Regions from separate parts of the Rhizobium sp. SG741 genome, predicted to be linked through region 1. Evidence: predicted binding sites of a transcription regulator. Region 1 holds the regulator's gene; each other region holds the start of a gene.
The links. The regulator PhoB, encoded in region 1, activates phosphate uptake and scavenging genes when phosphate is short. The targets are predictions, from matches to a motif close to TGTCATNNANCTGTCAT.
Positions count from the first base shown of each region.

Region 2: the regulator PhoB is predicted to act here: its motif matches at 1,866-1,882, upstream of FHT29_RS15495 (DUF2794 domain-containing protein).
Region 3: the regulator PhoB is predicted to act here: its motif matches at 4,963-4,979, upstream of FHT29_RS06015 (acetoacetate decarboxylase).

Region 1 is NZ_JAAZQP010000003.1:384,708-394,728, forward strand. It holds gene ppk2 (polyphosphate kinase 2) at 1-664, opposite strand, end outside; gene phoR (phosphate regulon sensor histidine kinase PhoR) at 971-2,164, shown strand; gene FHT29_RS10350 (substrate-binding domain-containing protein) at 2,351-3,385, shown strand; gene pstC (phosphate ABC transporter permease subunit PstC) at 3,448-4,929, shown strand; gene pstA (phosphate ABC transporter permease PstA) at 4,926-6,260, shown strand; gene pstB (phosphate ABC transporter ATP-binding protein PstB) at 6,275-7,090, shown strand; gene phoU (phosphate signaling complex protein PhoU) at 7,142-7,855, shown strand; gene phoB (phosphate regulon transcriptional regulator PhoB) at 7,888-8,571, shown strand; gene FHT29_RS10380 (GcrA family cell cycle regulator) at 8,760-9,293, opposite strand; gene FHT29_RS10385 (aspartate aminotransferase family protein) at 9,718-10,021, shown strand, end outside.
Region 2 is NZ_JAAZQP010000005.1:281,348-291,368, forward strand. It holds gene acnA (aconitate hydratase AcnA) at 1-564, shown strand, start outside; gene FHT29_RS15490 (thioredoxin family protein) at 828-1,571, shown strand; gene FHT29_RS15495 (DUF2794 domain-containing protein) at 1,904-2,305, shown strand; gene FHT29_RS15500 (GNAT family N-acetyltransferase) at 2,400-2,957, opposite strand; gene FHT29_RS15505 (Bax inhibitor-1/YccA family protein) at 3,077-3,817, opposite strand; gene FHT29_RS15510 (ABC transporter permease) at 4,014-6,560, opposite strand; gene FHT29_RS15515 (ABC transporter ATP-binding protein) at 6,557-7,267, opposite strand; gene FHT29_RS15520 (arylesterase) at 7,350-8,000, shown strand; gene thpR (RNA 2',3'-cyclic phosphodiesterase) at 8,069-8,665, shown strand; gene FHT29_RS15530 (low molecular weight phosphotyrosine protein phosphatase) at 8,596-9,078, opposite strand; gene FHT29_RS15535 (4a-hydroxytetrahydrobiopterin dehydratase) at 9,115-9,420, shown strand; gene FHT29_RS15540 (YkvA family protein) at 9,487-9,876, shown strand.
Region 3 is NZ_JAAZQP010000002.1:125,307-135,327, forward strand. It holds gene FHT29_RS05995 (xanthine dehydrogenase family protein molybdopterin-binding subunit) at 1-1,247, shown strand, start outside; gene FHT29_RS06000 (winged helix-turn-helix domain-containing protein) at 1,295-2,017, opposite strand; gene FHT29_RS06005 (metallophosphoesterase) at 2,173-2,943, shown strand; gene FHT29_RS06010 (patatin-like phospholipase family protein) at 2,963-4,120, opposite strand; gene FHT29_RS06015 (acetoacetate decarboxylase) at 4,156-4,902, opposite strand; gene FHT29_RS06020 (3-hydroxybutyrate dehydrogenase) at 5,110-5,898, shown strand; gene ppk2 (polyphosphate kinase 2) at 5,986-6,900, shown strand; gene FHT29_RS06030 (LuxR C-terminal-related transcriptional regulator) at 7,107-9,773, shown strand; gene FHT29_RS06035 (hydantoinase B/oxoprolinase family protein) at 9,889-10,021, shown strand, end outside.

The DNA.
Region 1 (10,021 bases):
GCAGGGCGGCTATATCCATGGAGGAAAGCTTCCAGACGGCGCGCGGATCGTGGCATCGGTCGTGGAAACGCTTCAATTGCATCTCTCTGCCGATATCCAGATAGAATTTGAAGAAGGAGATGCCATCCTGGACGATGAGCTTTTCCATCTGCGGCGCCTGCTTCAGGAACTGCTCGTACTGCTTCGGGGTGCAGAAGCCCATGACCGGTTCGACACCGGCGCGGTTGTACCATGAGCGGTCGAAGAGAACGAATTCGCCCGCCGTTGGGAATTGGGCGACATAGCGCTGGAAGTACCATTGCCCGGCCTCGCGGTCCGTCGGTTTGGTGAGCGCCACGACGCGTGCCAGGCGAGGGTTCATATGCGCCGAGGTTGCGGCGATCGAGCCTCCCTTGCCCGCGGCATCGCGTCCCTCGAACAGCGCCATCACCCGCTTGCCTGTCGCCTGCAGCCAGAACTGCACCTTGATGAGCTCGATCTGCAGCATCTCCAACTCTTGCTGATATTCCTCTTCCTTGAGCTTCTTTTTGTAAGGATAACCCCCCGAAGTCAGCGCTTCGTCGTTGATCCAGCCCGGCAGCACGGGATCATCGACATCGAATATGCGCTTGCTGCCGCGGATATCCAGCTCCACAGCACGGCTCTTCGCTTGTTCCTCTCCCATATGTCAGGCTCCTCGGCTCTTTACGCTCTGTAAAACATGTCGCTTGGGCACGACAAAAGGCTCGCTGGGCAAACTGGGACTTTTATCCAATGGTTTCAAGCCCTTTGCGGGTTTCCTTCTTTGCCGGCTACGTTTATTGTTGTGAGTTATCGCCTTCTGTGGATAGAGCCGAATACTTCTGTCATGAATCCCGGTTAAGAGGCGGAATCCAGCATTCCGTAACGACAGACAAAGGGACGGGCGCAATTGGAAGACGAATGGTCATTTGTCAGGAGACTGGCGCTGCGGTTGCGGCAGGAGAGCGCTATGCTGATCCTGGCGACGCTGATCGCCGTACTTGCGCTCATCGAGGGCATCAATACCGGCGCTGTCTTTTGGATCTGGGCCATCGTCATGATCGTCGCGCTGATCCGGCCTCCGCTGGTGGAGCGGATCGTCGTGCCGTCGCGGGAGGAACCTCAGCCGATCGATCCGGAAGTTCTGCTGCGCATGGTTTTTGCGGGATTGGCTGCACTCGACATCCCGGTGCTGATCATCGATCGCGAGGCATCCGTACTGGTGCAGAACGCAGCCGTCGAAAAGGCCTTCGGCGCCTTCCCCGCAGGGGCGCATATCTCCTCGAAGCTGCGCTCCCCCGGCCTGCTCGATATGGTGCGCGAGACCATAGCCACCAACACGCCGAACCAGATCGAGCATTCCGAGCGCCTGCCGTCGGAGCGCGTCTATATCGTGCGCATCGCGCCGGTCGAGCTGCCGGAGGCCGATGTCGAGACCGGCTTCTTCCTGCTGTCGTTTCGCGACATATCGGAACTGCGTCACATCGATCGCATGCGCTCCGATTTCGTTGCCAATGCCAGCCATGAACTGCGCACGCCGCTTGCGTCGCTGCGGGGGTTCATCGAAACCATCCAGGGGCCGGCCAAAGCGGATCCGAAGGCACAGCAGCGCTTCCTCGGCATCATGCTCGACCAGACGACGCGCATGAGCCGGCTGGTCGATGATCTCCTGTCGCTATCCAGGCTGGAGCTGAAATCGCACATCGCCCCGGATCAGAAGGTCGATCTCGTGCCGCTGCTCGGTCATGTGCGCGACTCGCTGCTGCCGCTTGCTGGCGATCTTGACGTGACGATCAATCTGCATATGCCGGCGGGCAAGGTGGAGGTGCTGGGCGACCGCGACGAGCTGGTGCAGGTCTTCGAAAATCTCATGGAGAATGCCTGCAAATACGGCCAGGAAGGCAAGGCGGTGGAGGTTACCTTGCTGAACGAGCCGGGCCAGGCGGTTGAGGTCGTCGTGTCCGACAGCGGGCCGGGAATTCCCGCAGAACATGTACCGCGCCTGACCGAGCGCTTCTATCGCGTCAATGTCGAGGACAGCCGCTCCAAAAAGGGAACCGGCCTCGGGCTTGCCATCGTCAAGCACATTCTGACCCGGCACCGCGCCAGATTGATCGTCAAGTCGGAAGTGGGGAAGGGAACGGACTTTACCGTCCGTTTCTAAGAACCTCCATAAATCGCCCATTTTTGGCGTGATTTATTCCATTAATTTCAAAGAGATGACCTGTCATAATTGTTTCACTCGCCTGACATAAAAGGGCGGTGCTTTGGCCGCTAAGAAAGTGATGCTGAACCAGGCGGATGTGGCATCCGTTACAGCGCTCTTCAGAGCTCGTCAGGGGGATTCATTATGAATGCTTTGAAATTGTCTATTCTTGCGCTGGTTGCATCGGCTGCCTTTGCTGGCGCCGCGACGGCTCGCGATCAGATTCAGATCGCCGGCTCTTCTACGGTATTCCCGTATGCCAAGATCGTTGCCGAAAGCTTCGGCGAGACCTTTACCAATTTCAAGACGCCCGTGGTCGAGTCGGGTGGCTCCGGGGCCGGCCTCAAGGAATTCTGCAAGGGCGTCGGAACGGATTCCATCGACATCGCCAATTCATCGCGCCCGATCAAGGACAGTGAAATCGAAGCCTGCAAGGCTGCCGGCGTCGCTGATATCCAGCAGATCAAGATCGGCTACGACGGCATCGTTTTCGCTTTCGACAAGAGCAATCCGGACATCAAGTTCGAGCCCGTCGATCTCTACAAGGCACTTGCCGCCGAAGTGGTCGTTGATGGCAAGCTGGTTCCCAATCCCTACAGGAAGTGGTCGGAGATCAAGCCGTCGCTGCCGGATTTCGAGATATCAGCCTATATTCCGGGCGAGAAGCACGGGACGCGGGAAGTCTTCGAGGAGCGGGTGCTTGCCGCCGGCTGCAAGGCTTCCGGCGCGGTCGACGTGATCAAGGCAGCCGTTTCCGATGCTGGCCAGCAAACCAAGAAATGCGTCGCTGTACGCAAGGATGGCGTCGCAGTCGATATCGACGGCGACTATCCCGAGACACTCGCCCGCATCAATGCCAACAAGCACGGCGTCGGCGTTTTCGGCCTGTATTTCTACCAGAACAATGCCGACAAGCTGAAGGTCGCCACCGTCAGCGGCATCGTGCCGTCGGGCCAGACGATCGCCGATGGCACCTATCCGGTGTCGCGTCCATTGTTCTTCTACGTCAAGAAGGCGCATCTCGGCGTCATTCCGGGCCTCAAGGAATATGTCGATTTCTTCACGAGCGATCAGATGATCGGACCGGACGGCCCGCTGGCGGAATATGGCCTCGTGCCCGCTCCGGATGGCGAGCGCGACCAGATCCGCAAGGACTTCGCCGGCGGGAAGATCATGTAAGTGCATAGAGACTATGCGCCGGTGCGGGTTTGATCCGCGCCGGTGTTCGCCGGGGAGTGGGAATGAGCATATCGCTGCTGTTGTTGTGTCTGTCGGTCATTGGTGCCCTTGCCTTCGTGCTCGGGCGCGCGCGGGCGACTGCGCTATCAGGCGGCAGGTCTTCCTCGATGCACTCCCGGCTCGGCTATCATGGCGCCTATGCCGCGATCTGGGCGGTGCTGCCGGCCCTGGCGCTCGTCTGTGTCTGGCTGATCGTCAGCCCGATTATTATCGATCGCCTGGTGGTCAAGTCCTTTCCGGAAGAGGTGAGAACCCTTCCGCAGGCGGAGCTTAACCTCAGCTATGGCATGGTGCGCAGCATTGCCCACGGCATGCGCCTGCTCGATGGCCAGGAACTCGCCGCGGTTGACGGTGGCTCGGCCGATCTCCAGTTGCTTCTGGCGCAGAAGGGCGTGCCACTCGCGGTCCGCCCAACGGGTTACATGATCGATGCCGCCAACAAATATAGCGGCATGCGCGAAGTCAGCCGGATGGTGATGTCCGCATCGGCGATCCTTCTGTCGTTGCTTTGCGCGGTTCATGGCTTGCGTGCCATCGCCCCGCGTTTTCGCGCCCGCAACCGTGTCGAGCAGGTCATCCTCGGCGCCCTGATCGTCGCCTCCTCCATTGCGGTGCTGACGACGGTCGGGATCGCCTTTTCGATGCTTTCGGAGGCGGCGCGTTTCTTCAGCATGGTACCTGCCCATGAGTTCTTCTTCGGCACTGTCTGGGATCCGCGCTTCACCGGTGCCGGTTCACAGATATCCGGAACTTTCGGCTTGATACCCTTGCTGGCCGGCACGATCTATATCGGTCTCGTCGCCATGTTGTTCGCGGTGCCGATCGGCTTGTTCGCCGCCATCTACATGGCCGAATATGCTTCGGCCCGCGTGCGCTCGATCGCCAAGCCGCTGCTCGAAGTGCTGGCCGGCATTCCCACGATCGTCTACGGCTTCTTTGCCCTCGTCACGGTCGGGCCGTTCCTGAGAGACATCTCGGCGGAGATCGATGGCCTGCTAGCGGGAAGCTATACAAGTTTCATCGAGGCGCAGAGCGTCCTGACGGCGGGCTTCGTCATGGGCGTCATGCTCATTCCCTATGTCTCCTCGCTGTCAGACGACATCATCATGGCCGTGCCGCGGTCGCTGCGCGATGGCTCGCTCGGTCTTGGCGCCACCCGCTCGGAAACGGTCAAGCGCGTTTTGCTGCCGGCGGCACTTCCGGGCATCGTCGGCGCGCTGCTGATGACCGCCTCGCGGGCAATCGGCGAAACGATGATCGTCGTACTGGCCGCCGGTGTCGCGGCTCGCATGCAGTTCGATCCCTTCGAACCCATGACGACGGTTACCGTGAAAATCGTCAACCAGTTGACCGGCGATCTGGAGTTCACCTCGCCGCAGACACTGGTCGCCTTCGCGCTCGGCATAACGCTGTTCTGCCTGACGCTCTGCCTGAACGTCTACGCGCTCTACATCGTCCGCCGCTACAGGGAGCAATACGAATGAGCGACATCGTATCCTCCCCGTCACAGAATATTCCGCGCGGGCTTACGCCGGGCGCCCCGGCGCGGCGCGATATCGGCATCAAGCGGCGCTATGCCGCCGAGCGCCGCTTTCGGGCCTATGGCATCGCCGCCGTAGTCTTCGGCCTGGTCTTCCTTCTCACGCTTGTCTCGACCGTGGTCCGCAACGGCTATACCGCCTTCGTGCAGACCTCGATAACCCTACCGATCGAATTCACCGAGAAAGTCATCGACCCCACCGGCAAGCGCGCCAGCGATCCGAAGGTGCTGATATCAGCCAACTATCCGGTCCTCATGCGCGATGCGCTGGTGAAGGCCTTGGGCATCGATCCTTCCGATCGCGTACTCGTGCGCGAAGCCACGACAATGGTGTCGGACAGTGCGCGGATTGCACTGCGCAACAAGATCATGGCCGATCCCTCGATCATCGGAACGACTGGGAATGTGACGTTCCTTGCGAGCGCCAATATCGACTCCGCCAACAAGGGGCAGATCGACCTGGCGGCCGACGAGAAGGATCGCAAGGTTTCCGATCGGCAGCTCGGCTGGATGAAGCAGCTGACAGCCAGCGGCGCGCTGCACGAAGCTTTCAACAGCGGTCTCTTCCTCTCGGGTAACTCGAGCCGCCCCGAGGCCGCGGGCCTCGGCGTCGCGCTGATCGGCTCGCTCTATCTGATGCTGACTGTCCTCGTGCTCGCCTTGCCCGTCGGTGTCGCCGCTTCGATCTATCTGGAGGAATTCGCGCCAAAAAACCGGCTGACGGATCTGATCGAGGTCAACATCAACAATCTCGCGGCGGTGCCCTCCATCGTCTACGGCCTGCTCGGCCTTTCGGTGTTCATCAACATGATGGGGCTGCCGCGCTCTGCCTCGCTGGTCGGCGGGCTGGTGCTCAGCCTGATGACGCTGCCGATGATCATCATCGCCACGCGCTCGGCACTGCGCGCGGTACCGCCATCGATCCGCAGCGCGGCACTCGGCCTTGGCGCGTCGCGCATGCAGATGGTCTTCCATCATGTGCTCCCGCTCGCCATGCCGGGCATCCTCACGGGCACCATCCTCGGGCTGGCGCATGCGCTCGGCGAGACGGCGCCGCTGCTTCTGATCGGCATGGTCGCCTTCGTCGCCAACTATCCGGCCTCGCCGCTCGATCCTTCGACGGCGCTGCCGGTGCAGATCTACATGTGGGCGAGCGAAGCGGAGCGGGCCTTCGTTGAGAGGACCTCCGGAGCGATTATCGTGCTGCTCTTCTTCCTCGTTGCGATGAATATCGGCGCGATCCTGCTGCGGCGCCGCTTCGAACGGCGCTGGTAGGGGAGGGCGACCAAATGAACATGATGACGGAAGCCGCGGGCGAAAGAGCATTAGCCAAGAAGATGATGACGATCCCCTATAAGATGATCGGCCAGGACGTCTCGGTCTTTTACGGCGACAAGCGCGCGCTCTTCGATGTCAACCTGAACATTCGCGCCAATACGGTCACGGCGCTGATCGGTCCTTCCGGCTGCGGCAAGTCCACTTTCCTGCGTTGCCTCAACCGCATGAACGACACGATCGAGACCTGCCGCATCACCGGCAAGATCACGCTCGACGATCAGGATGTTTATGACAACAGCATCGATGTCGTGGAGCTGCGCGCGCGTGTCGGCATGGTCTTCCAGAAGCCCAACCCGTTTCCGAAGTCGATCTACGAGAACGTCGCCTACGGACCACGCATCCATGGCCTGCACAGCTCGAAAGCCGATCTCGAGCATATCGTCGAGACCAGCCTGCAGAAAGCCGGTCTCTGGGGCGAGGTCAAGGATCGGCTCTATGATGCCGGCACGAGCCTGTCCGGCGGCCAACAGCAGCGTCTGTGCATCGCTCGCGCGGTCGCAGTCAGTCCAGAGGTCATCCTGATGGACGAGCCATGTTCGGCGCTCGACCCCATCGCAACCGCAAAGGTCGAGGATCTGATCCATGAGCTGCGGGAAAACTTCACCATCGTCATCGTGACGCATTCCATGCAGCAGGCAGCCCGCGTTTCGCAACGCACCGCAATGTTTCATCTCGGCCATCTGGTTGAGGAGAACGATACCGATAAAATGTTCACCAATCCCGACGATTTCCGCACGCAGGATTACATCATGGGCCGTTTTGGTTGATGATGCCGTGCGCGCGGCTCCTTTCACACAGTTCACCTTGAGGATAGAAAAATGGTCTCCACTCACATTCTCTCTGCCTATGACGAAGACCTGAAGTTCCTGACGCGCCGCATTGCGGAAATGGGCGGTCTGGCCGAGCAAATGGTCAGCGACAGCGTTCGCGCACTGGTCCAAAGCGATACCAGTCTTGCGCAGAAGGTCATTTCCGACGACGTCATTCTCGATCATGCGGAACGGGAAGTCGGCGACAAGGCGATCGTCACCATCGCCCGCCGGCAGCCGATGGCCGCCGACCTGCGCGAGATCATGGGCTCGATTCGCATCGCTTCCGATCTGGAGCGTGTCGGCGACCTCGGCAAGAACACCGCCAAGCGCGTCATCGCCGTGCAGGGCACAGGCGTTCCGCGGCGGCTTGCCCGCGGCATCGAGCATCTCTCCGAACTGGCGCTCAGCCAGCTCAAGGAAGTGCTTGACGTCTATGCCACCCGTTCGCCGGACAAGGCTGTGTCGATCCGAGAGCGCGACGAGGAAATCGACGCGATGTACACCTCGCTCTTCCGCGAGATGCTGACCTACATGATGGAAGATCCGCGCAACATCACCACCTGCACGCATCTTCTCTTCTGCGCCAAGAACATCGAGCGCATCGGTGACCATGCCACCAACATCGCCGAGACGATCTATTACATGGCGACCGGCGCCCAGCCAGAAGGCGAGCGCCCGAAGGATGATACCGCCAACACCGTTGGCGCGGTGACGGAATAATCTGGAAGCGAAGAAAAGGAGACCAGAGGCGCATGGTTCCGAGAGTTGCTGTTGTAGAAGACGAGGAAGCGCTCAGCGTTCTGCTGCGCTACAATCTCGAGGCTGAGGGCTTCGAGGTCGATACGATCCTCAGAGGCGATGAAGCCGAATTGCGTCTCCAGGAGCGCATCCCCGATCTTCTGATCCTTGACTGGATGCTCCCCGGTGTATCCGGCATCGAGCTCTGCCGCCGGCTGCGTATGCGGCCGGAGACGGAGCGCCTGCCGATCATCATGCTGACGGCCCGCGGCGAGGAAAGCGAGCGCGTGCGCGGTCTTTCCACCGGCGCGGACGATTACGTCGTCAAGCCGTTCTCGACGCCGGAGCTGATGGCCCGCGTCAAGGCGATGCTGCGGCGCGCCCGCCCGGAGGTTCTCTCCACGGTACTGCGTTGCGGCGATATCGAGCTGGATCGCGAGACCCATCGCGTTCACCGCAAGAGCCGCGAAGTGCGGCTGGGACCGACGGAATTCCGCCTGCTGGAGTTCCTGATGTCCTCGCCGGGCCGGGTCTTCTCGCGTTCGCAGCTGCTCGACGGCGTATGGGGACACGATATCTATGTCGACGAACGTACCGTCGACGTGCATGTCGGCCGCCTGCGCAAGGCGCTCAATTTCTCCAATATGCAGGATGTCATCCGCACCGTTCGCGGTGCGGGTTACTCCATGGAAGCTTGAGCGGGTACGCCCGTTCAGGCATCGACATAGCGGCGGAAACAGAAAACGGGCCTTTCGGCCCGTTTCGTTTATCTGATCTAGAGCGGCTACGCGTTTCACCGACTCGCGTGACGGCTCTATGCTATTGTTTTTACGCAATTCCAGGAAAACCGCTTCGCACTTTTCCTGGAATTGCTCTATGGGGCATCTCAGCCGCGCGGTTGAGCTGGCCGACGCCGTTCATGCACCGGCTGGTAGGCCAGGCGCTGATGGTAGCCGCAATAGGGCGATGCATCCGGGCTCTCGTTGCCGCAGAAGTGGAAATCGTCCTTCAGCGGGTCACCGACGGGCCATTTGCAGGTGCGTTCCGTCAGCTCGGTCAGGACGAGGCGCCGAGAGATCGGAACGACGACGTTGGCAGCCGGACGATATTGGATCTCGTTGACCGCATCGACCTCAATCTCTTCCTTGAGCATGGTCGCGCCCTGCTGGCGGGTAACCGTGCGGGTTGCGACGCGCGATGTATAATTCGATGCGCGGGGCGCCGAGGCGCCGCGCTTCGGCGTTCGGGCAGCGGTCGCCGTGCCGCCCGCCTTCGCTCGGCCCGGCAGGCTCAAGCGGTGCACCTTGCCGATGACGGCGTTACGGCTGACACCGCCCAGCTGCGCCGCGATCTGGCTGGCGCTCAACCCTTCGGACCATAGCTTTTTAAGCTTCTCGACGCGTTCGTCTGTCCAATTCATGCCCTGTCTCCGCTGTCGCGTTTCCGATGGCAGAATCCTTCACCATTGCCCCGCATAGGATCGAGGCGCGAAACGCTCTAAAATTGTGGTGACTAGTTCCGCCGCATGCAGTCTAGCAATTGGTTTTTAACCTAGTGTGAGGCTGACTCCGTGACAAGAGTCGCGGGAATCTTGAGGAATCGATTTCGAGGTTTTCCCCAACTTGCTGTCCTGGCGTGGCATTTATGCAATATGATCCGGCCAACGCATCCCGTTCGGCTGCGGCCGCTCTCTCGCACCTGCTAAATCGCCAGTTTTGTTGACATCGCGGTGCAAAACATCAATAGTGCCCACGCCGCCGCAAGGCGGCATTTTTGATTTTTTCGGACCCGTTTCATGGAAAGGAAGCGATTGGTCCTTAGGGTTGTGATCGAGGAGATACGCCATGGCCGAGACAGCGGCGCTTTATGACACCTATATGCGCGCTCCGCTGCGGTTCGAGCGAGGCGAGGGCGTCTGGCTGATCACGGAAAATGGCGAACGCTACCTCGATTTCGCGGCCGGTGTGGCAGTCAATTCGCTCGGTCATGCGCATCCCCATCTCGTGGCCGAACTGAAGGCGCAGGCTGACAAGGTATGGCACCTGTCCAACCTCTACGAAGTGCCCGGTCAGGAGAAGCTGTCGAAGCGGCTGACGGAAGCCACATTCGCTGACAAGGTGTTCTTTACCAATTCGGGCGCCGAAGCGC
Region 2 (10,021 bases), on a different contig from region 1:
GGCACGCGCCGCGGCAATCATGAAGTGATGATGCGCGGCACCTTCGCCAATATCCGCATCCGCAACCACATGCTCGGCCCGAACGGCAAGGAGGGTGGCTACACCATCCACTATCCGTCCAAGGAAGAGACCTCGATCTACGATGCGGCCATGCAGTACAAAGCCGAGGGCGTTCCGCTCGTCATCTTCGCCGGCGTCGAATACGGCAACGGCTCGTCGCGCGACTGGGCTGCCAAGGGCACCAACCTGCTCGGCGTGCGCGCCGTGATCGCCCAGTCCTTCGAGCGCATCCACCGCTCGAACCTGGTGGGCATGGGCGTCATCCCCTTCGTCTTCGAGGAGGGCACCACCTGGGCAACCCTTGGCTTTAAGGGCGACGAGATCGTCTCGATCGAGGGCCTGGAACATATCAAGCCGCGCGAGCGCAAGATCGCCAAGATCACCTATGGCGACGGCACGGTTCGCGATATCCCGATCATCTGCCGTATCGATACGCTGGATGAGATCATCTACGTCAACAATGGCGGCATCTTGCAGACCGTTCTGCGCGATCTCGCTGCCTGATAGGCCTGATAGGCTTTGAAGCCATGATTGCATGCCGCCGGGGAAGTTTCCCGGCGGCGTCTTTTTTCACGCTGATGTGTACGAGACGCGCGTTGTCGGGCCTTTGCCTCACCCCATCGTGACTTTGCGTCATCGCGCTAAACTATTATCTCTTGTTTCAGATTTTTCGGGCTTGATACGGACTTGGCTGCCCCAGGGAGCGTGAGCGGTTTCGAGGTCTGCACGGGCAGACACTCTCGAATTTGAGAAAGAGGTACAAGGGAATGCGCCTTCGATTTTCGGTTCCACTTCTGGCAGGCATCGCGCTGGCAAGTTCGCTGCATGCGCAGGAGGCTGCGAAGATCAAGGGCGTGGTCGAGCTTTTCACCGCGCAGGGCTGCGCCTCCTGTCCGCCCGCCGATGCGGCGTTCCGCAAGCTGATCCGCCAGGGCGACGTTGTGGCGCTCGCCTATCATGTCGACTACTGGAACTATCTCGGCTGGAGCGACACCATGGCGTCCAAGGACAATACGGCGCGCCAATATGCCTATGCCCGCGCGCTGGGCCGGAGCGGGGTCTATACCCCCCAGGCCGTCGTCAATGGCCGGGATCATATGAATGGTGCCGACCTCGGCGCAATCAATGTCAAGCTTGATGACTTCCAGCGTGGAGGCGAAGGGCTGATCGTGCCGGTGAATGCCGCCATGAAGGGCGACGAGCTCGAGATCAAGATCGGTGCTGGCCAGGGCAAGGCCAATGTGGTCGTCGTCTATTTCGACAAGGAACAGATGGTGGCTCCGAAGGGCGGCGAAAACAACGGCCAGCAGATTGCCTATATGCATGCGGTCTCCGATGTCGAAACCGTGGGCATGTGGGATGGCAAGGCCATGAACATCGTCTTGCCCGCCAATGTGCTTGATAAAGCCGGTAGGAAAGGGCTTGCCGTTCTCCTGCAGGCTTCGACGCCTTCGGGTGATCCGGCCGCCATCATCGGGGCAACTGTCTTGACGATCGGCTCGGACGGCTGAGTGGCTTTTCCCACATCAGCCTGAAAGCTCTCCGTTTCGGCTAGCGCCGAAAAGGCCCCTATTTTGGCTGCCGCCAAAAAGGGGAGGTGCCCGGCGAGGACGCATTCGGGGCTGGGGTTTAATCGATGCGCCCCGGCCGGGCCGTTTGGCGCGGCGGCGCCAAACGGCTGACTATAATTCTTGTAAATTGGGCGTCGTTTTGACTGAAATGCGGCGCTGCCAAGATGCTTTCTCGCGCCGAAAAGAAATTGTGAGCGGCCAGGTGTCTTGCAATTTGAAGCGGCTGAGGCAAACTGTCATTCTCCTGTCATGAGATAGCCCTTGGGGGATTGATGACTGATCAGCCGGATTTGCGACATAGCGAAAGCCGCTCCGTCGATACCACCACCTCCGTCGTTGTTGATCTCAGGGAATACAAACAGAGCAGGGATCCGATACCGGTGACCTTTCATCGCCGGGAGCTCGACGCCATTTTGTGGATCTACGGCCGCATGGTCGGCGAAGGCGAGTGGCGGGACTACGCAATCGATCATCTCAAGGACAAGGCGGTTTTCTCCGTCTTCAAACGCTCCGGCGAGATGCCGCTCTTCCGTATCGAAAAGAACCCGAAGCTGGCCGCCAAGCAGGGCGCCTTCTCGGTGGTCAGCACCAGCGGCATGATCCTGAAACGCGGGCATGACCTGAGCCAGGTGCTGAAGGTTTTCGACAAGCAGCTGAAGCTGGTGGAGAAGTAGTTTCCCTGAATTGACGGTGGGTATGAGGATAGTGCGGCCCCCCTCTGTCCCGAAGTGACCGAGGGGGTATCAGAGGCTCGGCATACGGGTAATGCTACCCGCCGAACAACGTCCCAGGATAAACCGACGGATCCGGATCGGTATCCGCACCATCGCCCAACGCCTTTTGCATCAGCATGGTATCCAGCCATCGGCCGTGCTTGTAGCCGGTGCCTTTCAGCAACCCTACCTCGGTGAAGCCTGCGGCGCGATGCACGGCGACGGAGGCCGGATGTGCTCCGCCGATGACGGCGATCATCTGGCGGAAGCCGAGCGTCTGGCAGCTCTCCACCAAGGCGTCCAGCAGCAGCCTCCCGACGCCCCGCCCGCGGGCTTCCGGGGCAAGATAGATCGAATCCTCCACCATCCAGCGATAGGCCGGCCGCGTGCGGAACGCCGAGGCATAGGCATAGCCGAGGAATGCGCCGCCCTCGTCTTCGGCGACGATGTAGGGATAGCCCTTCTCCCGGATTGCCTGAAAGCGGTCTGCCATCTCCTCATCGCTCGGCGGCGTGATCTCGTAGCTCGCCGTGCCGTTCAGGACGGAATCGCGGTAGATGGCGGTGATTTGCGGGAGGTCGTCTGGAGTTGCGCTGCGAAGGCTGACGGACATGTGCTTCTATTGCCTGATCTGGGATTTTGAACGTCGATATCAAATCGCAGAGCCGGCAGCCAGGCAAATAAAAAAGGCGGCCGAAGCCGCCTTTCCGATGAGTTGTTCAAACCGTGCAATTAGCGGCGGTTGCCCATGAACTGCAGCAGGAACATGAACAGGTTGATGAAGTCCAGGTAGAGCGACAGGGCGCCCATGATGGCCTTGCGGCCGGCCACGGTCGCATCGTCGGCGGTGTAGTACATTTCCTTGATCCGCTGCGTATCGTAGGCGGTGAGGCCTGCGAAGATCAGCACGCCGATCACGGAGATCGCGAACTGCAAGGCGGACGAAGCCAGGAAGATGTTGACGAGCGAGGCGATGATCAGGCCGAAGAGACCCATCATCATGAACGAGCCCATCGCAGAGAGATCACGCTTCGTCGTGTAGCCGAAGAGCGACAGCGCGCCGAAGGAGGCGGCGGTCACGAAGAAGGTCTGCACCACGCTCTGGCCGGTGTAGATGATGAAGATCGACGACAGCGACAGGCCCACCAGCGCGGCATAGACCCAGAAGGTCGTCGTCGCGGCGGCTACGCTCATGCGGTTGATCCTGAAGCTCAGGAAGAAGACCATTGCCAGCGGAGCGAAGATCACCACCCACTTCAGCGGGCTCAGATAGATCGCCTGACCGAAGGTCGTGATCTGTCCGTTGGCGAAAGCGAGGGTGAAGGAGAGATAGGCGGCAACACCCGTGATCGCCAGACCCAGCGCCATCAGGTTATAGACCTTGAGCATGTAAGCTCGAAGGCCTTCGTCTATCATCGCACCGGATTGCGCACCGCTCTGCGCCCGGTTTTGGTAGTTGCGAAAGTCAGCCATGTTTTCCTCTTTTAAGCTCCGATGTGAGTACGGTGTCGGGCCTTCCAGGCCCAGGCGCCGCTGCGGAGCTCCAGCATGCCTGCACAGAATATGAGGCTTTCATGCCTTATACACAAGGGTCTAGCTGTTGGCGCCGTGTTAAATCGGCGTAATATCGGGCGGCTTTCGCGGCGTTCGGTTAATCCGCGAAGGCGATTCACAGTTCGCGCAGAACGGGCGCCGCCTTCTGGCCGAGGATGCGCCAGGTGCCGATCAGACCGATGCCGACCGTCAGCACCAGGGCGATGATGAGCGTGGAGAAAGCGACATCGGGCATGAAGGTCGAGGGCAGGTGCATGATGCGGCTGACGATGTACCAGGCGGAGACGGAGCCGGCGATCAGCGCGAAGACGGCGGTTGCCGAACCGAGGATCAGATATTCGTAGCTGAAGGCACGGATCAACATTGCCCGCGTCGCGCCGAGCGTCTTGAGGATGACCGCATCATGGGTGCGGGCGCGATTGCCGGCGGCAAGCGCGCCGGCGAGCACCAGCACGGACGCGATAAGCGCGACCGAGGCGGCGGCGCGGATGGCGGTGGCGAGCTGTCCCACAAGCGTATTGACGACATCGAGGGCATCCTTGACGCGGACGCTGGTGATGGTCGGATAGGCGTTGGTGACTTTCCTCAGGATCGCCGCCTCCTGCGCCGAGGTGGCGGAGGCATCGGTCAGGGTTGCCAGCCACGCATGCGGGGCTCCCTTGAAGGTGTTGGGCGAGAAGATCATCACGAAGTTGATCGACAGCGACTGCCATTGCACCTTGCGGAAGCTGGCGATCTTTGCCGTCACGTTGCGGCCGAGGACATTGACAGTCACCTTGTCGCCGATCTTCAGGCCGAGCGCCTTGCCTTCATCGTTGGAAAAGGAGACCAGCGGCTCGCCGCTATAATCCTTGTCCCACCACTGCCCTTCGGTAAGGGCGGCGTTTTCGGGCAAGGTCTCGGCATAGGTGATGCCGCGGTCGCCGCGCAACACCCATTGTCCGGCCGCCGGCACCTTCATTTTCGTGACATCCTCGCCGTTGAAGGCGACGATCCGGCCGCGCAGCATCGGCGCCTCGACGAGCTTGCCCTTGGGGTCCTCGTTGAGGACGATCTTGCGGAAGCCCTCGAGTTCCGGTCCCTGTATATCGACGAAGAAGAAATTCGGCGCCTTTTCGCTCATGCGTCCGGTCAGCTCGCGGCGCATGTTGCCGTCGATCAGCGTCAGGGTCACCAGAAGCGCCAGGCCGAGGCCGAGCGACAGCACGACGGAACCCGTGAGCGCGCCGGGCCGGTGGATATTGCCGATCGCAAGCCGCAGGGCCGGCGAGCGCACACGCGGGCTGCGGCGGGCGAGCCAGGAGAGGAGTGCGGCGACCACGCGCAGCACGACGAAGGCGGCGGCGATGGAGACGACGAAGACGATGGCGATGAAGCGATCATAGGCGGTGACGATCGCGAGAGCCACAAGAGCCGCCATCAGCACGCCGGCGGCGAGCAGATAGGGCCAGCCGGGCAGGCGGCGCGCTTCAAAGCCCTGTTCGCGGAAAAGTGCCGTCGCCGGCACCTCGCGGGCGTGGCCGAGCGGCGGAATGGCAAAGGCAAGCGTCGTCAGCAGGCCGAAGAGGGCCGCCAGCATCAAGGGGCCGGGATAGAGCCGCGGTGCAGTCGATATGGGCAGGAATTCCGCCATGAATTGCGAGGCCACCAACGGCGCGATGGCGCCGAGGACAAGGCCGACAGCAACACCGGCGAGCGCAATGACGGCAATCTGGATGAGATAGATCAGCACCACGACGAAGGCCGGGGCGCCCAGGCATTTGAAGGTGGCGATGGTGGTGCGCTTCGAATCGAGGAAGGCGCGCACGGCATTGGCGACGCCGACGCCGCCGACGATGAGAGCCGCCAGTCCCACCAATGTCAGGAACTGCGAGAAGCGGGTGATGTTGTCGGCAAGCTCGGGTGCGGCGCGGCCGCTGGTGCGGATCGACCAGCCGGCCTGCGGGAAGGCGGCATTGGCGCGATCGCCGAGGTTGCGCAGCCCGGTCGCGGGATCGTCCATGCGGATCCTGTAGGCCTGCTCGACGAGGCTGCCAGTGGTGATCAGGCCGGAGGCGGCCAAGGCATCGCGGCTTGTGAGCAGGCGGGGGGCGAAGCCGAAGCCTTCGGAGACGGCATCCGGCTCATTCGTGATGGTGCCGCTGATGTGGAGCTTTGTATTGCCCAGCAGCAGATCGCTGCCGACCTTGAGGTTCAAACGCTCAAGCAGGAGGGGAGCGACGACGGCGCCATAGGCGCCATCCTTGGCGGCAAGCAGGGTCGATAGCGGCTGGTCGGGATCGGCCTGAAAGGTGCCATAGAGCGGATAGGCGTCATCGACCGCCTTGACCTCGACCAGCGCCTGGTTGGAGCCGTCGGGCAGGCGGGACATGGAACGCAAGCTGGTGGAGCGGGAGAGCTTGCCGAGGCCTTGGAGATAGACCAGTTCCTCAGGGCTTGCCTCGCGATTGCGCAGCTCGAAGCGGGCGTCGCCGGCCAGAAGCGACTGGCCCTGCGTCGAGATGGCATCGGTGATCGAGCGGGATACGGAGTTGACGGCGGCGATGGCGCCGGTGCCGAGCGCGATGCAGGCGAGGAAGATATAGAAGCCGCCAAGACCGCCGCGCAGTTCGCGCAAGGCAAGGCGGAAGGCGAGAGTCAGGCGCATCCCCGCCATGTTCATGCGATGGCCGCCTGATTGACGCGTGACGGAGCGCTATCCTTCTCGATTTCACCTGATCGTACGCGGATCTGGCGCGAGCAGCGGGCGGCAAGCGCCGGGTCGTGGGTGACGAGCAGCATGGTGGTGCCACGCTCGGCCTGCTGGGCAAAGAGCAGGTCTGCAATCTGCCGGCCGGTATCCGTGTCGAGATTGCCCGTCGGTTCGTCGGCGATGAGGACAGCAGGCGAGGGCGCAAGTGCGCGGGCAATCGCCACGCGCTGCTGCTCGCCGCCGGAAAGCTGGCCGGGATAGTGATTGAGCCGCTCTCCCAAACCGACCGCCTGCAGCTCCCGCCGGGCGATGTCGAAGGCGTCTCTGTTGTTGGCGAGTTCCAGCGGCACGGCAACGTTTTCCAGCGCCGTCATATTGGCGATGAGATGGAAGGATTGGAAGACGATGCCGATATTGCGGCCGCGGAAATCGGCGATGCGGTCTTCGCTCAGACTATGGAGAGGCGTGTCGCGGATCAGCAATTCGCCGCTGTCGAGCTTCTCGAGGCCGGCCAGCACCATCAGCAGCGTCGACTTGCCGGAACCGGAAGGGCCGACGATACCCACGGCCTCGCCCTCCATGACTGTGAGGTCGATGCCCTTCAGCACATGGACGGAGGCGGCGGCACTGCCGAGCGTCAAATCCGCCTTCTTCAGCTCGATGATGGTTTTTGCCAATGCGAACGCCCTATATATCAGAGAACATCAGAGATAGTGGCGGGCGCAAATTGGCCCGGACAGCGAATTTAGGAAATCGATCATGAGTTTTAAAGTTGCTGCGTTTCACTTCGCTGTCATCACTTTCGGTCTTTTGTTTGGCGCTGTGGATGCCGCCGAGGCGCGGACCATCCAGCTCGTCGGATTGGGCGACAGCCTGATGGCCGGTTATCAACTGCCGCCGGGCGACGGCTTTCCCGCCAAACTGGAGGCGGCGCTGAAGGCCAAGGGGCTTGATGTGGCCGTCGCCGATGCCGGCGTATCGGGCGACACGACATCCGGCGGGCTTTCCCGCGTGGACTGGTCCGTGCCCGACGGCACGGACGGGGTGATTCTCGAGCTCGGCGCCAATGACGCCCTGCGCGGCATTCCACCGGAACAGACGGAAAAGAATCTCGAAACGATGATCGGCCAGCTCAAGCAGCGAAAGATCCCGGTTCTCCTCGTCGGCATGCTGGCACCGCCGAACATGGGGGCGGATTATGCCGAGAAGTTCAATCCCATCTACAAGCGCCTGGCAGACAAATATCAGCTCGCGCTCTATCCGTTTTTCCTCGACGGCGTGGCCACGCATGCGGATTTGCAGCTGTCCGACGGCATGCATCCGAATCCTAAGGGCGTCGATGTAATGGTCGAGCGCATTCTGCCAGCTATTGTCACTTTCGTAGGGATGATTGACGCAGGTGCGAAATAGGTGCTTGCACCGACTGCAAATGCGTGATTCCCTACTTATACCTGCAAGAGATTCGGGGAGTGCTCGTGATGCCGAGACTTTTTACCGCCCTCGAAATTCCGCGCAACGCGGCCATGAGCCTCTCGTTGTTGCGCGGTGGTCTTCCCGGAGCCAGGTGGATCGACGTTGAAAATTATCACATCACCCTTCGGTTCATCGGCGATGTCGATGGTCGGACGGCTGATGAGATCGTCGACCGGCTGGACCGGATAGATCGCCCAGAATTTCAGCTTCGTCTGGAGGGCATAGGCTCCTTCGGTTCCAAGAAGCCGCACTCGGTCTGGGCCGGGGTCTCGCAGACACCGGACATGTACGCGCTGCAAGGCGAGATCGAGCGCATCTGCCAGCGCATCGGATTACAGTCCGATCCCCGCAAGTTCACGCCGCACGTCACGCTCGCCAGATTGAAGTCCTCGCGGGTCGACGATGTCGTGCACTACCTCTCCGGCCGCGGCAACTTCTATACCCAGCCGTTCACGGTGGGGCGCTTCGTGCTTCTGTCATCGCGCGAATCGGTTGGCGGCGGACCCTATCTCACCGAAGAGATATTTCCGCTTCACGAACCCCACAGCGCCTTCCCGGCCTTGGGCAACAACGCGCTGCAGCCGGCCAAGAGCATGGTGTAAACAGCCTCGAAATCATCGCGGCCACCATAATACGGGTCGGGAATGTCCTTGTTGCTGCCAAGCGCGAGGGCGTTGAAGAGGTGCAGCTTGCCGTGAAGATCGGCAGGCGCGACCTTGCGCAGATTCTTTAAATTGTCTTGATCCATTGCCAGGATCAGATCGAACCTGCCGAAATCTGATGATGCGATGCGGCGGGCGCGCTGGCTGGAAATATCGATTCCGTGGCCGGCGGCAACGGCCACCGAACGGCGATCCGGTCGCTCGCCTTGATGCCAGCCGCCGATGCCGGCCGAATCGATCTCGAATTCAAGGGAGCGACCGGCTTCGGTCGCCAGATGCCTGAAAATGCCTTCGGCAAGCGGCGATCGGCAGATGTTGCCGGCGCAGACAAAAAGAATCCTTTGACGATCCATGATATCGTTCAATCGCTAGAGAGGAGTGACCTTGCCATGAAATACGAGAAGCTGGAGCCGACCGCAATCGATGAAAGCCTGAAGGAACTGGACGGCTGGACGCTTTCGGCCGACCGCATTTCGATTTCGAAGACGTTCAAATTCCGCAATTTCGTCGAGGCCTTCGGCTTCATGACAGAGGCGGCGCTTTCGGCGGAGAAATTCAATCATCACCCGGAATGGTTCAATGTCTATTCCCGTGTCGACGTCAAACTGACGACGCATGATGCTGGCGGTCTGACGGATCACGACATCAAGCTCGCGAAGGCGATGGAGAAGGCGGCGGCCCGGCGGATCGATTGAATCACCTGATGCGATCACCATATGTTTACACGGCCCGGGCAACGGGTCTCGATAGAGGTGAATGGAATGGATGACATCAAGTACGGGGAAATCCTGATGCCTGGTGATGAAGAAACCCAAAAGGAGCAGGAGAAGACGGTGCGCAGCAAATTCTGGCCGACCTTGCGGAAGGCGGCTCGTCATATCCCGTTTTCCCGTGACGTCGTGGCCGCTTTCTATTGCTCGTTCGATCCGCAGACACCGACTCGTGTCCGCGGCATCCTGCTGGCTGCGCTCGGCTATTTCGTCATGCCGTTCGATATTATCCCCGATTTTTTTGCCGTAGTCGGCTTTACGGACGATGTCGCGGTGCTGACGCTCGCCTTCAGTATGATCAGGGGCCATATCCGCCAGGAACATTACGACGCTGCCGACAGGGCGTTGGAGAACGAGCCAGAGGCGGTAAAAACGGCTTGATGCCCGCCCAACAGGGGTCGATCTGAATCCTCTCGGGTTTCCAGACCTTTATGAGGCCTCACTGATTTTAGCGAGGACAAATTCTTGCCTGAATCTTTCTGTCTTAAATCGATCCCGTAGGGTGGTGTTCCACCATCCGGGTTTT
Region 3 (10,021 bases), on a different contig from region 1:
TGACGCCAGGCGCCCTGCGCGGGCCGGGCAAGAATCCGAGTGCCTACGGCATCGAATGCGCGATCGAGGAGCTCGCCTACAAGCTCGGTATGGACCCGCTTGAACTCCGGCTGAAGAACTATGCCGACCACGACTACCAGTCCGGCAAGCCGTGGTCGACTCGGCAGCTGCGCGAGGCATTGACCAAAGGAGCGGAGACCTTCGGCTGGTCGCGGCGCAGCCATGCGCCACGGTCCATGCGCGACGGCAAGACCCTGATCGGCTGGGGTATCGGCTGCGGAACCTTCCCCGTCATTCGGGCACCGAGCGAGGCGATGATCCGCATTCTTTCCAGCGGCAAGGTCGAGGTCATCAGCGGCGCCATCGACATGGGGCAGGGGACCTATACGATCCTTGCCCAGAGTGCGGCTGAAGTCTTCGGCATTCCGGTGGATCAGGTCGAAGTCCATCTCGGCGATTCACGGCTGCCGGGTTCGGCAATTGCCGGTGGCTCGATGCTGGCCGGCTCGATCATGGGGGCCGTCCATAAGGCCGCAGTTGCCGCGCGCGACGAGCTTATCGGCCTTGCGCTCAGCGATGCCAATTCGCCGTTCCGCGATACGGGGGCGAATACGCTGAACTTCGTCGAAGGTCGCATCGCCGCGCCGCGCGGCGAAGCTCCTTCACTCACGCTGGCGGAACTGATGTCCGCGCTCAAGCGCGAGGAGATCGAGGTTCGTCGCAATACCTTGCCTGAAGGCGCGAGCGCCCAGGAGCAGGTGCAGGCCTGGACGACCATGGCCAGAGTGCAGGGACCGACGATGGGCGATTATTCCATGCACAGCTGGTGCGCCCATTTTGCCGAGGTGCGGGTCGACGAGGATTTCGGCACGGTGCGGGTGTCCCGCATGGTATCGGCCTTCGATTGCGGCCGGCTCTACAATCCGCGGCTGGTCGAGAGCCAGTGGCGGGGCGGCATCATCATGGGCATCGGTCAGGCACTCCTCGAGGAGGGATTGGTCGACATGCGCAACGGGCGAACCGTCAACAACAATGTGGGCGATTACCTCGTGCCGACGAATTCGGACATACCGGATCTGCAGGTGATCTCGGTCGGTGTACCTGACCACAATGCCTCGGCGCTCGGCGGCAAGGGTGTGGGCGAAGTCGGCATTGTCGGCGTTGCGCCCGCTATCGCCAATGCGGTGTTCCATGCGACCGGCAAGCGGATCCGCGACCTGCCCATTACGCTGGAAAAACTTCTCTAGAGGCGGGTCAGTATGGAGTGGGAAGGGCGGAGCCTGGGCTCCGCCCGCTATACGGTATGATCGACGGATACCTTCAATATCTGCTCCTCAATGCCGAAATGCTTTTTCAGCCCTATCCATCCCATAGGCGTGACCTCGACGGCGCGGGACGACTTTGCGCGCCGTATCCACCCCTTGGTGCAAAGAAGATCGGTGAATCGAACGCCGAGCGGGCCGGCGAGATGGTATTGCCGCTCCGTCCAATCGAGGCATTGCCGGGCGAGACCGCGCCGGCCCGGCTTGACCGCCGCGACCTCGAGGCCAACGCATGCAAACCAATCCGCGCCGGCTTGCGTTACCTCGAATTGTTTATCGGATGCCGCAACGAGAAAGCCTCGCTCTTGCAGCCCGCAGGCGACCGCCACGCCGACGCGGCCGGCCAGATGGTCGTAGCAGCAGCGCGCAAACTGGAGTTTTTGTGCGTCATGCGTGAGCGCTCTTCGGCGAACAGGTTCCCTCGGTCCTATGGAGGCGAGGTTTTCGAGAACAAGGGCCACATGAGAGCCGGCCAGGCGATAGTAACGGTGACGCCCTTCCGTTTCGACCGTTAGCATGCCGCCCGCCAGCAGTTTGCTCAGATGCGAGCTGGCCGTCTGCGCGGTCACGCCGGCGCAATAGGCCAGCTCACCAGCCGGCCGCGCGCGTCCGTCGAGCAACGCGGTGAGCATGACGGCGCGAGCGGAATCAGCAATCAGAAAGGCTGCGGCGGCAATATTCGGCTGTTGGTTCATCATCGTGGCTCCTGAGGTCAGCCGCCATCTTAGCAGGAAAGATGTTCGCACGCTTCGACACGGGTCGAAGCATCGAGTTGGGTCGGCATCATAGGTTGCGGTGTTAGATCACGACTCTGAACACCACAACCATCTTCTCGAATTGAGGTCCGGCAATGACCAGAACTGTTATCGCTCACTTAACCGACGCTCACCTCGGCCAGAAACTGACGATGGGAGCCGAAATGGCCGGCACCAAAATGCGCTATCTCGACGAGCCTCGAGAGCATGAGGACCATCTTCGGTTAGTTCTCGACGATATCGCCTGCAAGGGCATCTCTGATGTCGTATTTGGTGGCGATATCGGGACGCAGGAATCGGTTGGGGGTTTTTTCGAGATTCTGGGCGGCTATGATTTCAAAGTGTCCATCATCCTCGGCAACCACGATACCTATCCCAACGTCGTGCAACATTGTCGCATGGACGATGGTGCCGTCGAAGGAAAGATGTGCTTTTCACACAATAGCGGACATCTGAAACGCATCTTTCTTGATTCGTCCGATAACGTGCTGGGCGACGATCAGCGCGCCTGGCTTGCCCGTGAACTCGATGGCGTAAGCAAGGCAGCGCTCTTTGTGCATCATCCGGTCCTTGCGATCGATACGCCCCTGGAGCAGTCTGGCGTCGCCTTGCGTGACCGGGATGAGGTCAAGACGCTGCTTCTTTCCCGCACCGATTGCGAGCTATCGGTATTTTGCGGTCATTACCACATGATAGACGAGGTCCGCCAAGCGAATATCAGCCAGTTCGCCACGCCGGCTGTTTCCTATCAAATCATTAAGCATTCCGACCCGCTTCGGGTGGATACCGGCGCGTTCGGCTATCGGATCGTGGAAATCGACGACGCCCGGATCAGAACGGAAGTCGTGATGCTCACGAGCGCATAGGCACCAAAACGGTGCCGTCTCAGACCGGGTCTTCGCGATGCAGGTCGTGGATCGCAACGGCGTCGTCGCCGAGGGGCGGCAGCAGCCATTCGGTATGGCGCAGTGTGCGCTTGGTGTCCTCGAGGCCCATGTCCCAATGTTCGCGCATCGAGGTGCCGGAGAATTCATAGTCCTTGGCGTGGCCCTCGTAGTTCTTGTGCTGATAGATCAGGTGGACGATGTTGACCACGCCGGCATCGGAATAGTCGATGATCAACTCTTCCTCTTCCGGGGTCAGCTGGTCCTTCGGGACGCGCTTCAGAGCGCCGAGCAGCTTCATCTTCAGCCCGTGGATACGCTTGAAATTGTCGGTGTTCTGCCGGGTGCGGCTTGAATACATGATATCCTTGTGGCGCGACAGCACGTCCGGCATGCTGCGCGGCAACACGCCGCGGGCGCTGAACAGATCGACCTGGAAAACCAGCGAGCTGCGATCCTCGTCCTGGTCGAGCAGATATTGCAGCGGAGTATTGGAGACGATGCCGCCGTTCCAATAATATTCACCTTCGATGCGGACGGCCGGCAAGGCGGGCGGCAGCGCGCCGCTCGCCATGATGTGTTCCGGTTCGATGCGCAGATTGTCGGTGTCGAAATAGACGAAGTTGCCCGTCCTGACATTGACCGCGCCGACGCTGAAGCGCTTCTTGCCGTCGTTCAGCACGTCGAAATCGATCAGCATCTCCAGCGTTTTCTTCAGTTCGGCGGAATCATAGAAGCTGGTAGCGCCCTCTGCGCCCGGCAGTTCGAGCCATGGATTGGGGAAGCGCGGCTTGAAGAAGCCGGGCTGCCCCATCGTCATGGTCATCCATGAGCTGGTGCGGTTGCGGATGTCGCGGAAGACGTCGCCTTCCGGCGTGTAGGCCCAGATCTTGCGGCCGGAAATGATCTGCCAGAACTGTTCGAGGCGCTGCAGGCGGTGGCGCGGCTCGTTGCCGGCGATGATGGCCGCGTTGACGGCGCCGATGGACACGCCGGAAAGCCATGTTGGCTCGCATCCCGCCTCCGCCAGAGCCTGATAGACGCCAGCCTGATAGGCACCGAGCGCGCCGCCGCCCTGAAATACCAGGGCGACACGATCATATTGCGTGGCAATTTCGGGGATCGTCGGCACTGCGGCTTTGGCGTTTCGTTCGAGCACGGTGCATCTCCAGCAAAGGGAAAGATAAGGCTCTGTTACCTGCGCTCGGCGAGATAGTCGTGAACGACTTCGCCGAGCCCGAGCGTCAGATCCGCGGTGAAATGGACGGCCGAGACCACTTCCAGAACCGGCAGCCGCGCCACGTCCGCCATCACATGCGGCCTGAGATCGAGGGCGGCGGGCGAAGTCCAGGCTTCCTTGATGGTGATATCGGTCAGGTAGTAGCGCACGAGCTCGCAGATGCGCGGCGTGGCGTCGACATGCGGCACGATCTTGATCAGGAAATTGGGCTCGGACAGAGCGGCAAGCAACGGTGCCTGCTCTACCGGCTTGTGCTTGTAGCCCATCGTTCCCGTCGCGCACAGCACGCTGCCGTAATGCAGCGTGCCGACGATGACCTCGCCTTCGTTGACGATCTTTGGATTGGCGAGTTTCTTCGGGAAGCCCCAGATCTCGCGGCCGCCGGTGATCGGCGCATCGTCGTCCAGATACATGGAATGGACGTAGCCGCCAGCCTGGCCCCGATATCTGACCGGGATGACCTGCCCGGTCTCCGTATAGTCGCCGAAGCCGGTGGAGTGGGGCATGCGGATGAATTCGTATTTCACCAGCGGCTCGTCGATTTCGAGCGGCTCCGGCACCACGGCCTGCAGTGCCTCGCGCGTGGTGCGATAGGTTATGATGATGTATTCGCGATTGAAAAACCGATAGGGTCCGGGAGGATAGGAAGGATTGGTCAACGGCATCGCATAGGCATGCTTGAGAATGTCTTCGACCTTCATCGCATTTTTCCACAGTTGGAGAAAACCGCCGGGCGTAGCGGCGAAAACTTGCATGGTTGCATGACAGTGAAATGTCAGTTGCCGGATAGTTGCCGCCGACTGGCCGTCGGATCTGTTATCAAAGCGACATATGACACTGGCAGTGTGCGCTCATCTCGGCATTTTCCATTTACTCAACCATGTCATAGAGATTGCGGGAGTTGCATTATGGGTTCGTTGACTTCGAAGAATGCGCTGGTCACTGGTTCGACGAGCGGCATCGGGCTTGCGATTGCGCGCGCCTTTGCCGCCGAAGGTGCGAACGTTACGATCAACGGTCTCGGCGATGCCGACGCGATCGAGAGGGAACGCGCAGCGATCGAAGCCGATTTCGGCGTGAAGTGCCGCTATTCCGGCGCCAACATGATGAACGGCGAGGAAGTGACCTCAATGGTGCGCGATGCCGAGAAAGCCTTCGGCAGCCTCGATGTTCTCGTCAACAATGCCGGCATCCAGTTTGTCGCCCCGATCGAGGAATTCCCGGATGACAAATGGGAAGCGATCATCCGCATCAATCTTCTCGCCGCCTTCTACGCGATCAAGGCCGCCATTCCCGGCATGAAGGCCCGCAAGTGGGGCCGCATCATCAACACGTCCTCGGCGCATGCGCTGGTCGCCTCGCCTTTCAAGTCGGCCTATGTCTCGGCCAAGCACGGGATCACCGGCCTGACCAAGACGATCGCTTTGGAAGCTGCGCGGGATGGCGTCACCGTCAATGCGATCGCGCCGGGTTACGTCTGGACGCCGCTGGTCGAAAAGCAGATCCCAGAGACGATGAAGGCACGCAACATGACGGAAGAGCAGGTCAAGCACGACGTGCTGCTCGCCGCCCAACCGACGAAGGAATTCGTCACCGTGGATGAAATTGCCGCTGTCGCCGTATTTCTGTGCAGCGACGCGGCCAAGCAGATCACCGGCACGACGCTTTCCGTCGATGGCGGCTGGACTGCCGAGTAATACCGCGACTTGAGTGAGCGCGAGCGCGCTGGCTCCTTCCGGTCGAATATTTCAACATCAATAGGAAAACAGAGCAGGAAGCGCGCAATGACCGAAGAGACCCAGGATCGGCTCAACCGCATCAAGGACGAGATTGTCGATAGCTTCGACGAAGAACTGGAGATGCAGCTCGAGGAAGATCGCCTGGACGAGCTGGTTGCCGAGGGGATGGGTGACGAGACCGGCCCCTCGCTCGACCGCAGGATCTATTTCCGCGAGCTCTTTCGCCTCCAGCACGAACTCGTGCGCCTGCAGGACTGGGTGCAATACAAGAAGCTCAAGGTTGTCGTGCTGTTCGAGGGCCGCGATTCCGCCGGTAAGGGCGGCGCCATCAAGCGGGTCACGCAGCGCCTCAATCCGCGCGTCTGCCGCGTGGTCGCGCTGCCGGCGCCGTCGGAGCGCGAGCGTCATCAATGGTATTTCCAGCGCTACACGGCCCATCTGCCGACCGCCGGCGAAATGGTGCTGTTCGACCGCAGCTGGTATAACCGCGCCGGCGTCGAGCGCGTCATGGGTTTCTGCACATCGGAGGAGCTCGAAGAATTTTTCCGCTCTGTTCCCGATTTCGAGCGCATGCTGGTACGCTCTGGCATCATTCTCATCAAATACTGGTTCTCGATCACCGACGAGGAGCAGGAATTCCGTTTCGGCATGCGCATTCAGGATCCGTTGAAACAATGGAAACTGTCACCGATGGACCTCCAGAGCCGCGTGCACTGGGAGGAATATACCAAGGCCAAGGAAGAGATGCTGGAACGTACTCACATTCCGGAAGCGCCGTGGTGGGTCGTGCACGCCGTCGACAAGAAGAAGGCGCGCCTCAACTGCATCGCGCATCTCCTCACCCAGATCCCCTATGAAAATGTGCCGAAGCCGGAAATCATCCTGCCCGAGCGCATGCGCAATGCCGACTATCATCGCACGCCGGTGCCGCTGGAAATGTACGTGCCGGAGATCTATTGATACGATGAAGCGATGACGGTCCCGTTTCGGCGGGTCCGCCATCGAAGCCCGCTGTGTGGTAAGCGAGACCGATCTCTGTCGATCGTCTTCCTCGAAGCATGCGCAATGACTGAAATCGTTTCCAGATTTGCCCCACAGGGGACAACTAAGAGACGAGGTTTAGCTTGACTTGCCAAGAGCCTGCCAAGTCCGCATCATCGCGCCCCATGAGTGGACAGAACCGATTTGCTCCCCCAACAAGCGGACAGCAAACCATCAAGCGCGGCGATCTGTTGCGGCAGCTTCAGCGCGCCGGACTGCGTCGGCTGACGACCATCGTGGCGCCTGCCGGTTACGGCAAGACCTCGCTTGCGGCGCAATGGTACAAGCTACTGAAGGAGGAAGGTGTCAGTCTCTGCTGGGCCTCGCTTGATGCCGAGCATATGGATCAGGCCACCTTTCTTCTTGCCCTCATCGATGCGCTGGAGCCGCTTCTGGCCGAGGACGGCGGCGACGCCGGCAATCTGCCGGCAAGCGCGCTTCTTTCCGTCCTTGCGACGCGCCTGCGCAAGCTCGAGGGCCCCGTCATCGTCTTCCTCGACGATTATCATTTCGCTCAGACGGATGCGACCGAGGCGCTGATGGCGAAGATCCTCGCCGATCCCTCGCTCAGCCACGTCAAACTGGTGCTGGTGACGCGCAGCCCGCCGCGCTTTCCCCTTTCTGCGTTGCGGCTCAGCGGCGAATTCAAGCAGTTTGGTATTGCCGAACTCGGCTTTTCCGATTCCGAGGCGCGGGAATTCTTTGCCTGCAAGGGTATCCATCTGACCGAAGAGCAGGTCGGCTCCTTCAATCGCCGGACCGAGGGCTGGGCCGTGGCGCTGCAGATGGTGAGCCTGCTGGTTTCGGAAGTGGACGAAGGGTATTCCATTCTGGCCTCGTTCGACGGCGGGAGTGCCGACATGGGCTCCTATCTCTCGGAGCAGGTGTTTGAACACTTGCCTGAGGACATCCGCCTGTTTCTGATCGAGACCGCCGCCTTGCCTGCCTTCAATCGTGGTCTGCTCGAGGCGGTGTTGGAAGGTGGAGCGCGCGCGGGCCTCATCGAACGGCTGAACCAGCACGCCCTTCCCGTCACCCTGCTTGCCGGACCCGGCAACTGGATGCGTTATCATCCGGTCTTCAACGCGTTCCTGAAGGAAACCGCCAGCCGGAGGGGTGTTGATGCCAAGCGCACGCTGAACCGGGCGGCGCGCTGGTTCGAAGCTCAGGGTGATATCGAGAGGGCGGTCCAGCACGCGCTTCTCGCGGATGACGCCAATCTCGCGGCGCGCATCGTCGAAACTGCCGGCGGCTGGCGGCGCATCTACGCCACCACACGCGGCGGCGCAACGCTCTTCCAGGCGCTGAGCGGGCGCGCTGCCGAGATCGATCTTGGTCGCTTTCCGCTTGCGACCCTCGGGCTTGCGATTTTCTGCGCCAAGGCGGCGCAGCTCGACGCCGCCAACCATTATATCGCCATAGCGGAGCGTGCTGTTGTCGCTGACGAGACGCTGGCGAAGGATCTCCGTGTCGTGCGCATTCTCATGGCGCTCTACATGGATCGTTGGGCAAGTGCGGCCGATCTTTCGGCGCTCGAGGACGACTTGCAGCGGCCGGACGGCGTGGAGCTTATCCATCGGGCGCTCGCGCTGAACATGCTCTCATACAATTTCCTGATCCGCAGCGAGCTCGACCGCGCATTGCACTATGGTCAGCTTGCCATCCGCGCCTTTCGCGACGGCGGTGCCGATTTCGGCGCGATGCATCTCTACACCCATGTCGGTCAGGCCTCCTTTCTCTCGGGAGATTGCGCGAGCGCGATTTCGGCCTATGACCAGCTGATCCGCGAAGCGCAGACCAATATCGGCCCCGGTAGCGACCTCGATGCCGTCGGCCAGGTGCTGAAGGCCGAGCTTCTTTCCATCCGCGGCGATACGGAAGCGGCAGCGGAAACGCTGGGCTGGGCGCTGCCGCATCTTGAACGTCACGACACCTGGTTTGATCTTCTTGCCGCCGGCTTCATGGCTGAACAGCGGATCCTGCGCATGCGCGGGGACCATCTTGCCGCCCACGCCGCCATGGATCGCGTTCGCGCGGTTGCACGCCGCCGTGGCTTCGATAGGCTCATCCGCTTGGTCGATGGCGAGCGGGCCCTGCTTTTGTTGGCGTCGGGCGATCTGGATCAGGCGATCCGCCATGCCGAGGCCAACGGCTTCGGCGCGCAGGCTGAGGCCTCGGATCGTGCCAATGCATTGTCAATCCATCTGCGTGGCGTGACCCCATCGCTCTTCTGGACACGCGCTTATCTGGCGCTCGGCGAACCTTCGAAGGCACGCGACGTTTTCAATCGGCTGATCACGCGCCAGGCTCAGCGCCCGCATACCCTGCGCGCCATTGAGCTCGAGCTCATCGAGATCGGGCTTCTCACAGCCGAGGGCCGTGCCGATCTGGCCGCGACCCACCTTTCCGATCTCGTGTTGACGATGCCGCTTGCTGATTACCGCACGCTCCTCCATCTCGAGCACGCGGTGCGGCTCGCCGATCTTCGTGTGCTCGCCGATCATCCGGCCGTCGCGGATATTACCCGCAAGCGGCTCGAATCCTTGCTTGTGGTCGCCGATGAGGCGCAGCACGCATCGGCCGGCGAGGATATGTCCGGCTTTACCAGCCGCGAGCGCAAGGTGATGGAACTGCTGAGCGCCGGACTTTCCAACAAGGAAATCGGCCGCGCCCTTAAGCTCTCCGACAACACGATCAAGTTCCATCTGCGCAATATCTTCGCCAAGCTCAATGTCTCGACCCGGACTGCGGCGGTGTCCGTGGCGCGTGACAAAGGTATCCTAAGTCGTTAACCCACCTGAATGGGTAGGATATGGATTGCGGCTCGCCCACCCATCAGGAAGGCTATCGAGGTGATCAATTCATCCCTAATCTATGTTTTAATAACATAGCGTTGAGGGGTGCTTCGTGACCACTGTCGATCCCGTGACCCAGGAGATCATCGAAGGCAAGCTGACTGCAACCGTCGATGAGATGGGCGTGGTGATGGCCAGAACTTCGATGAGCCCGGTAATCTACGAGGTGCTCGATTTCGCCTGCG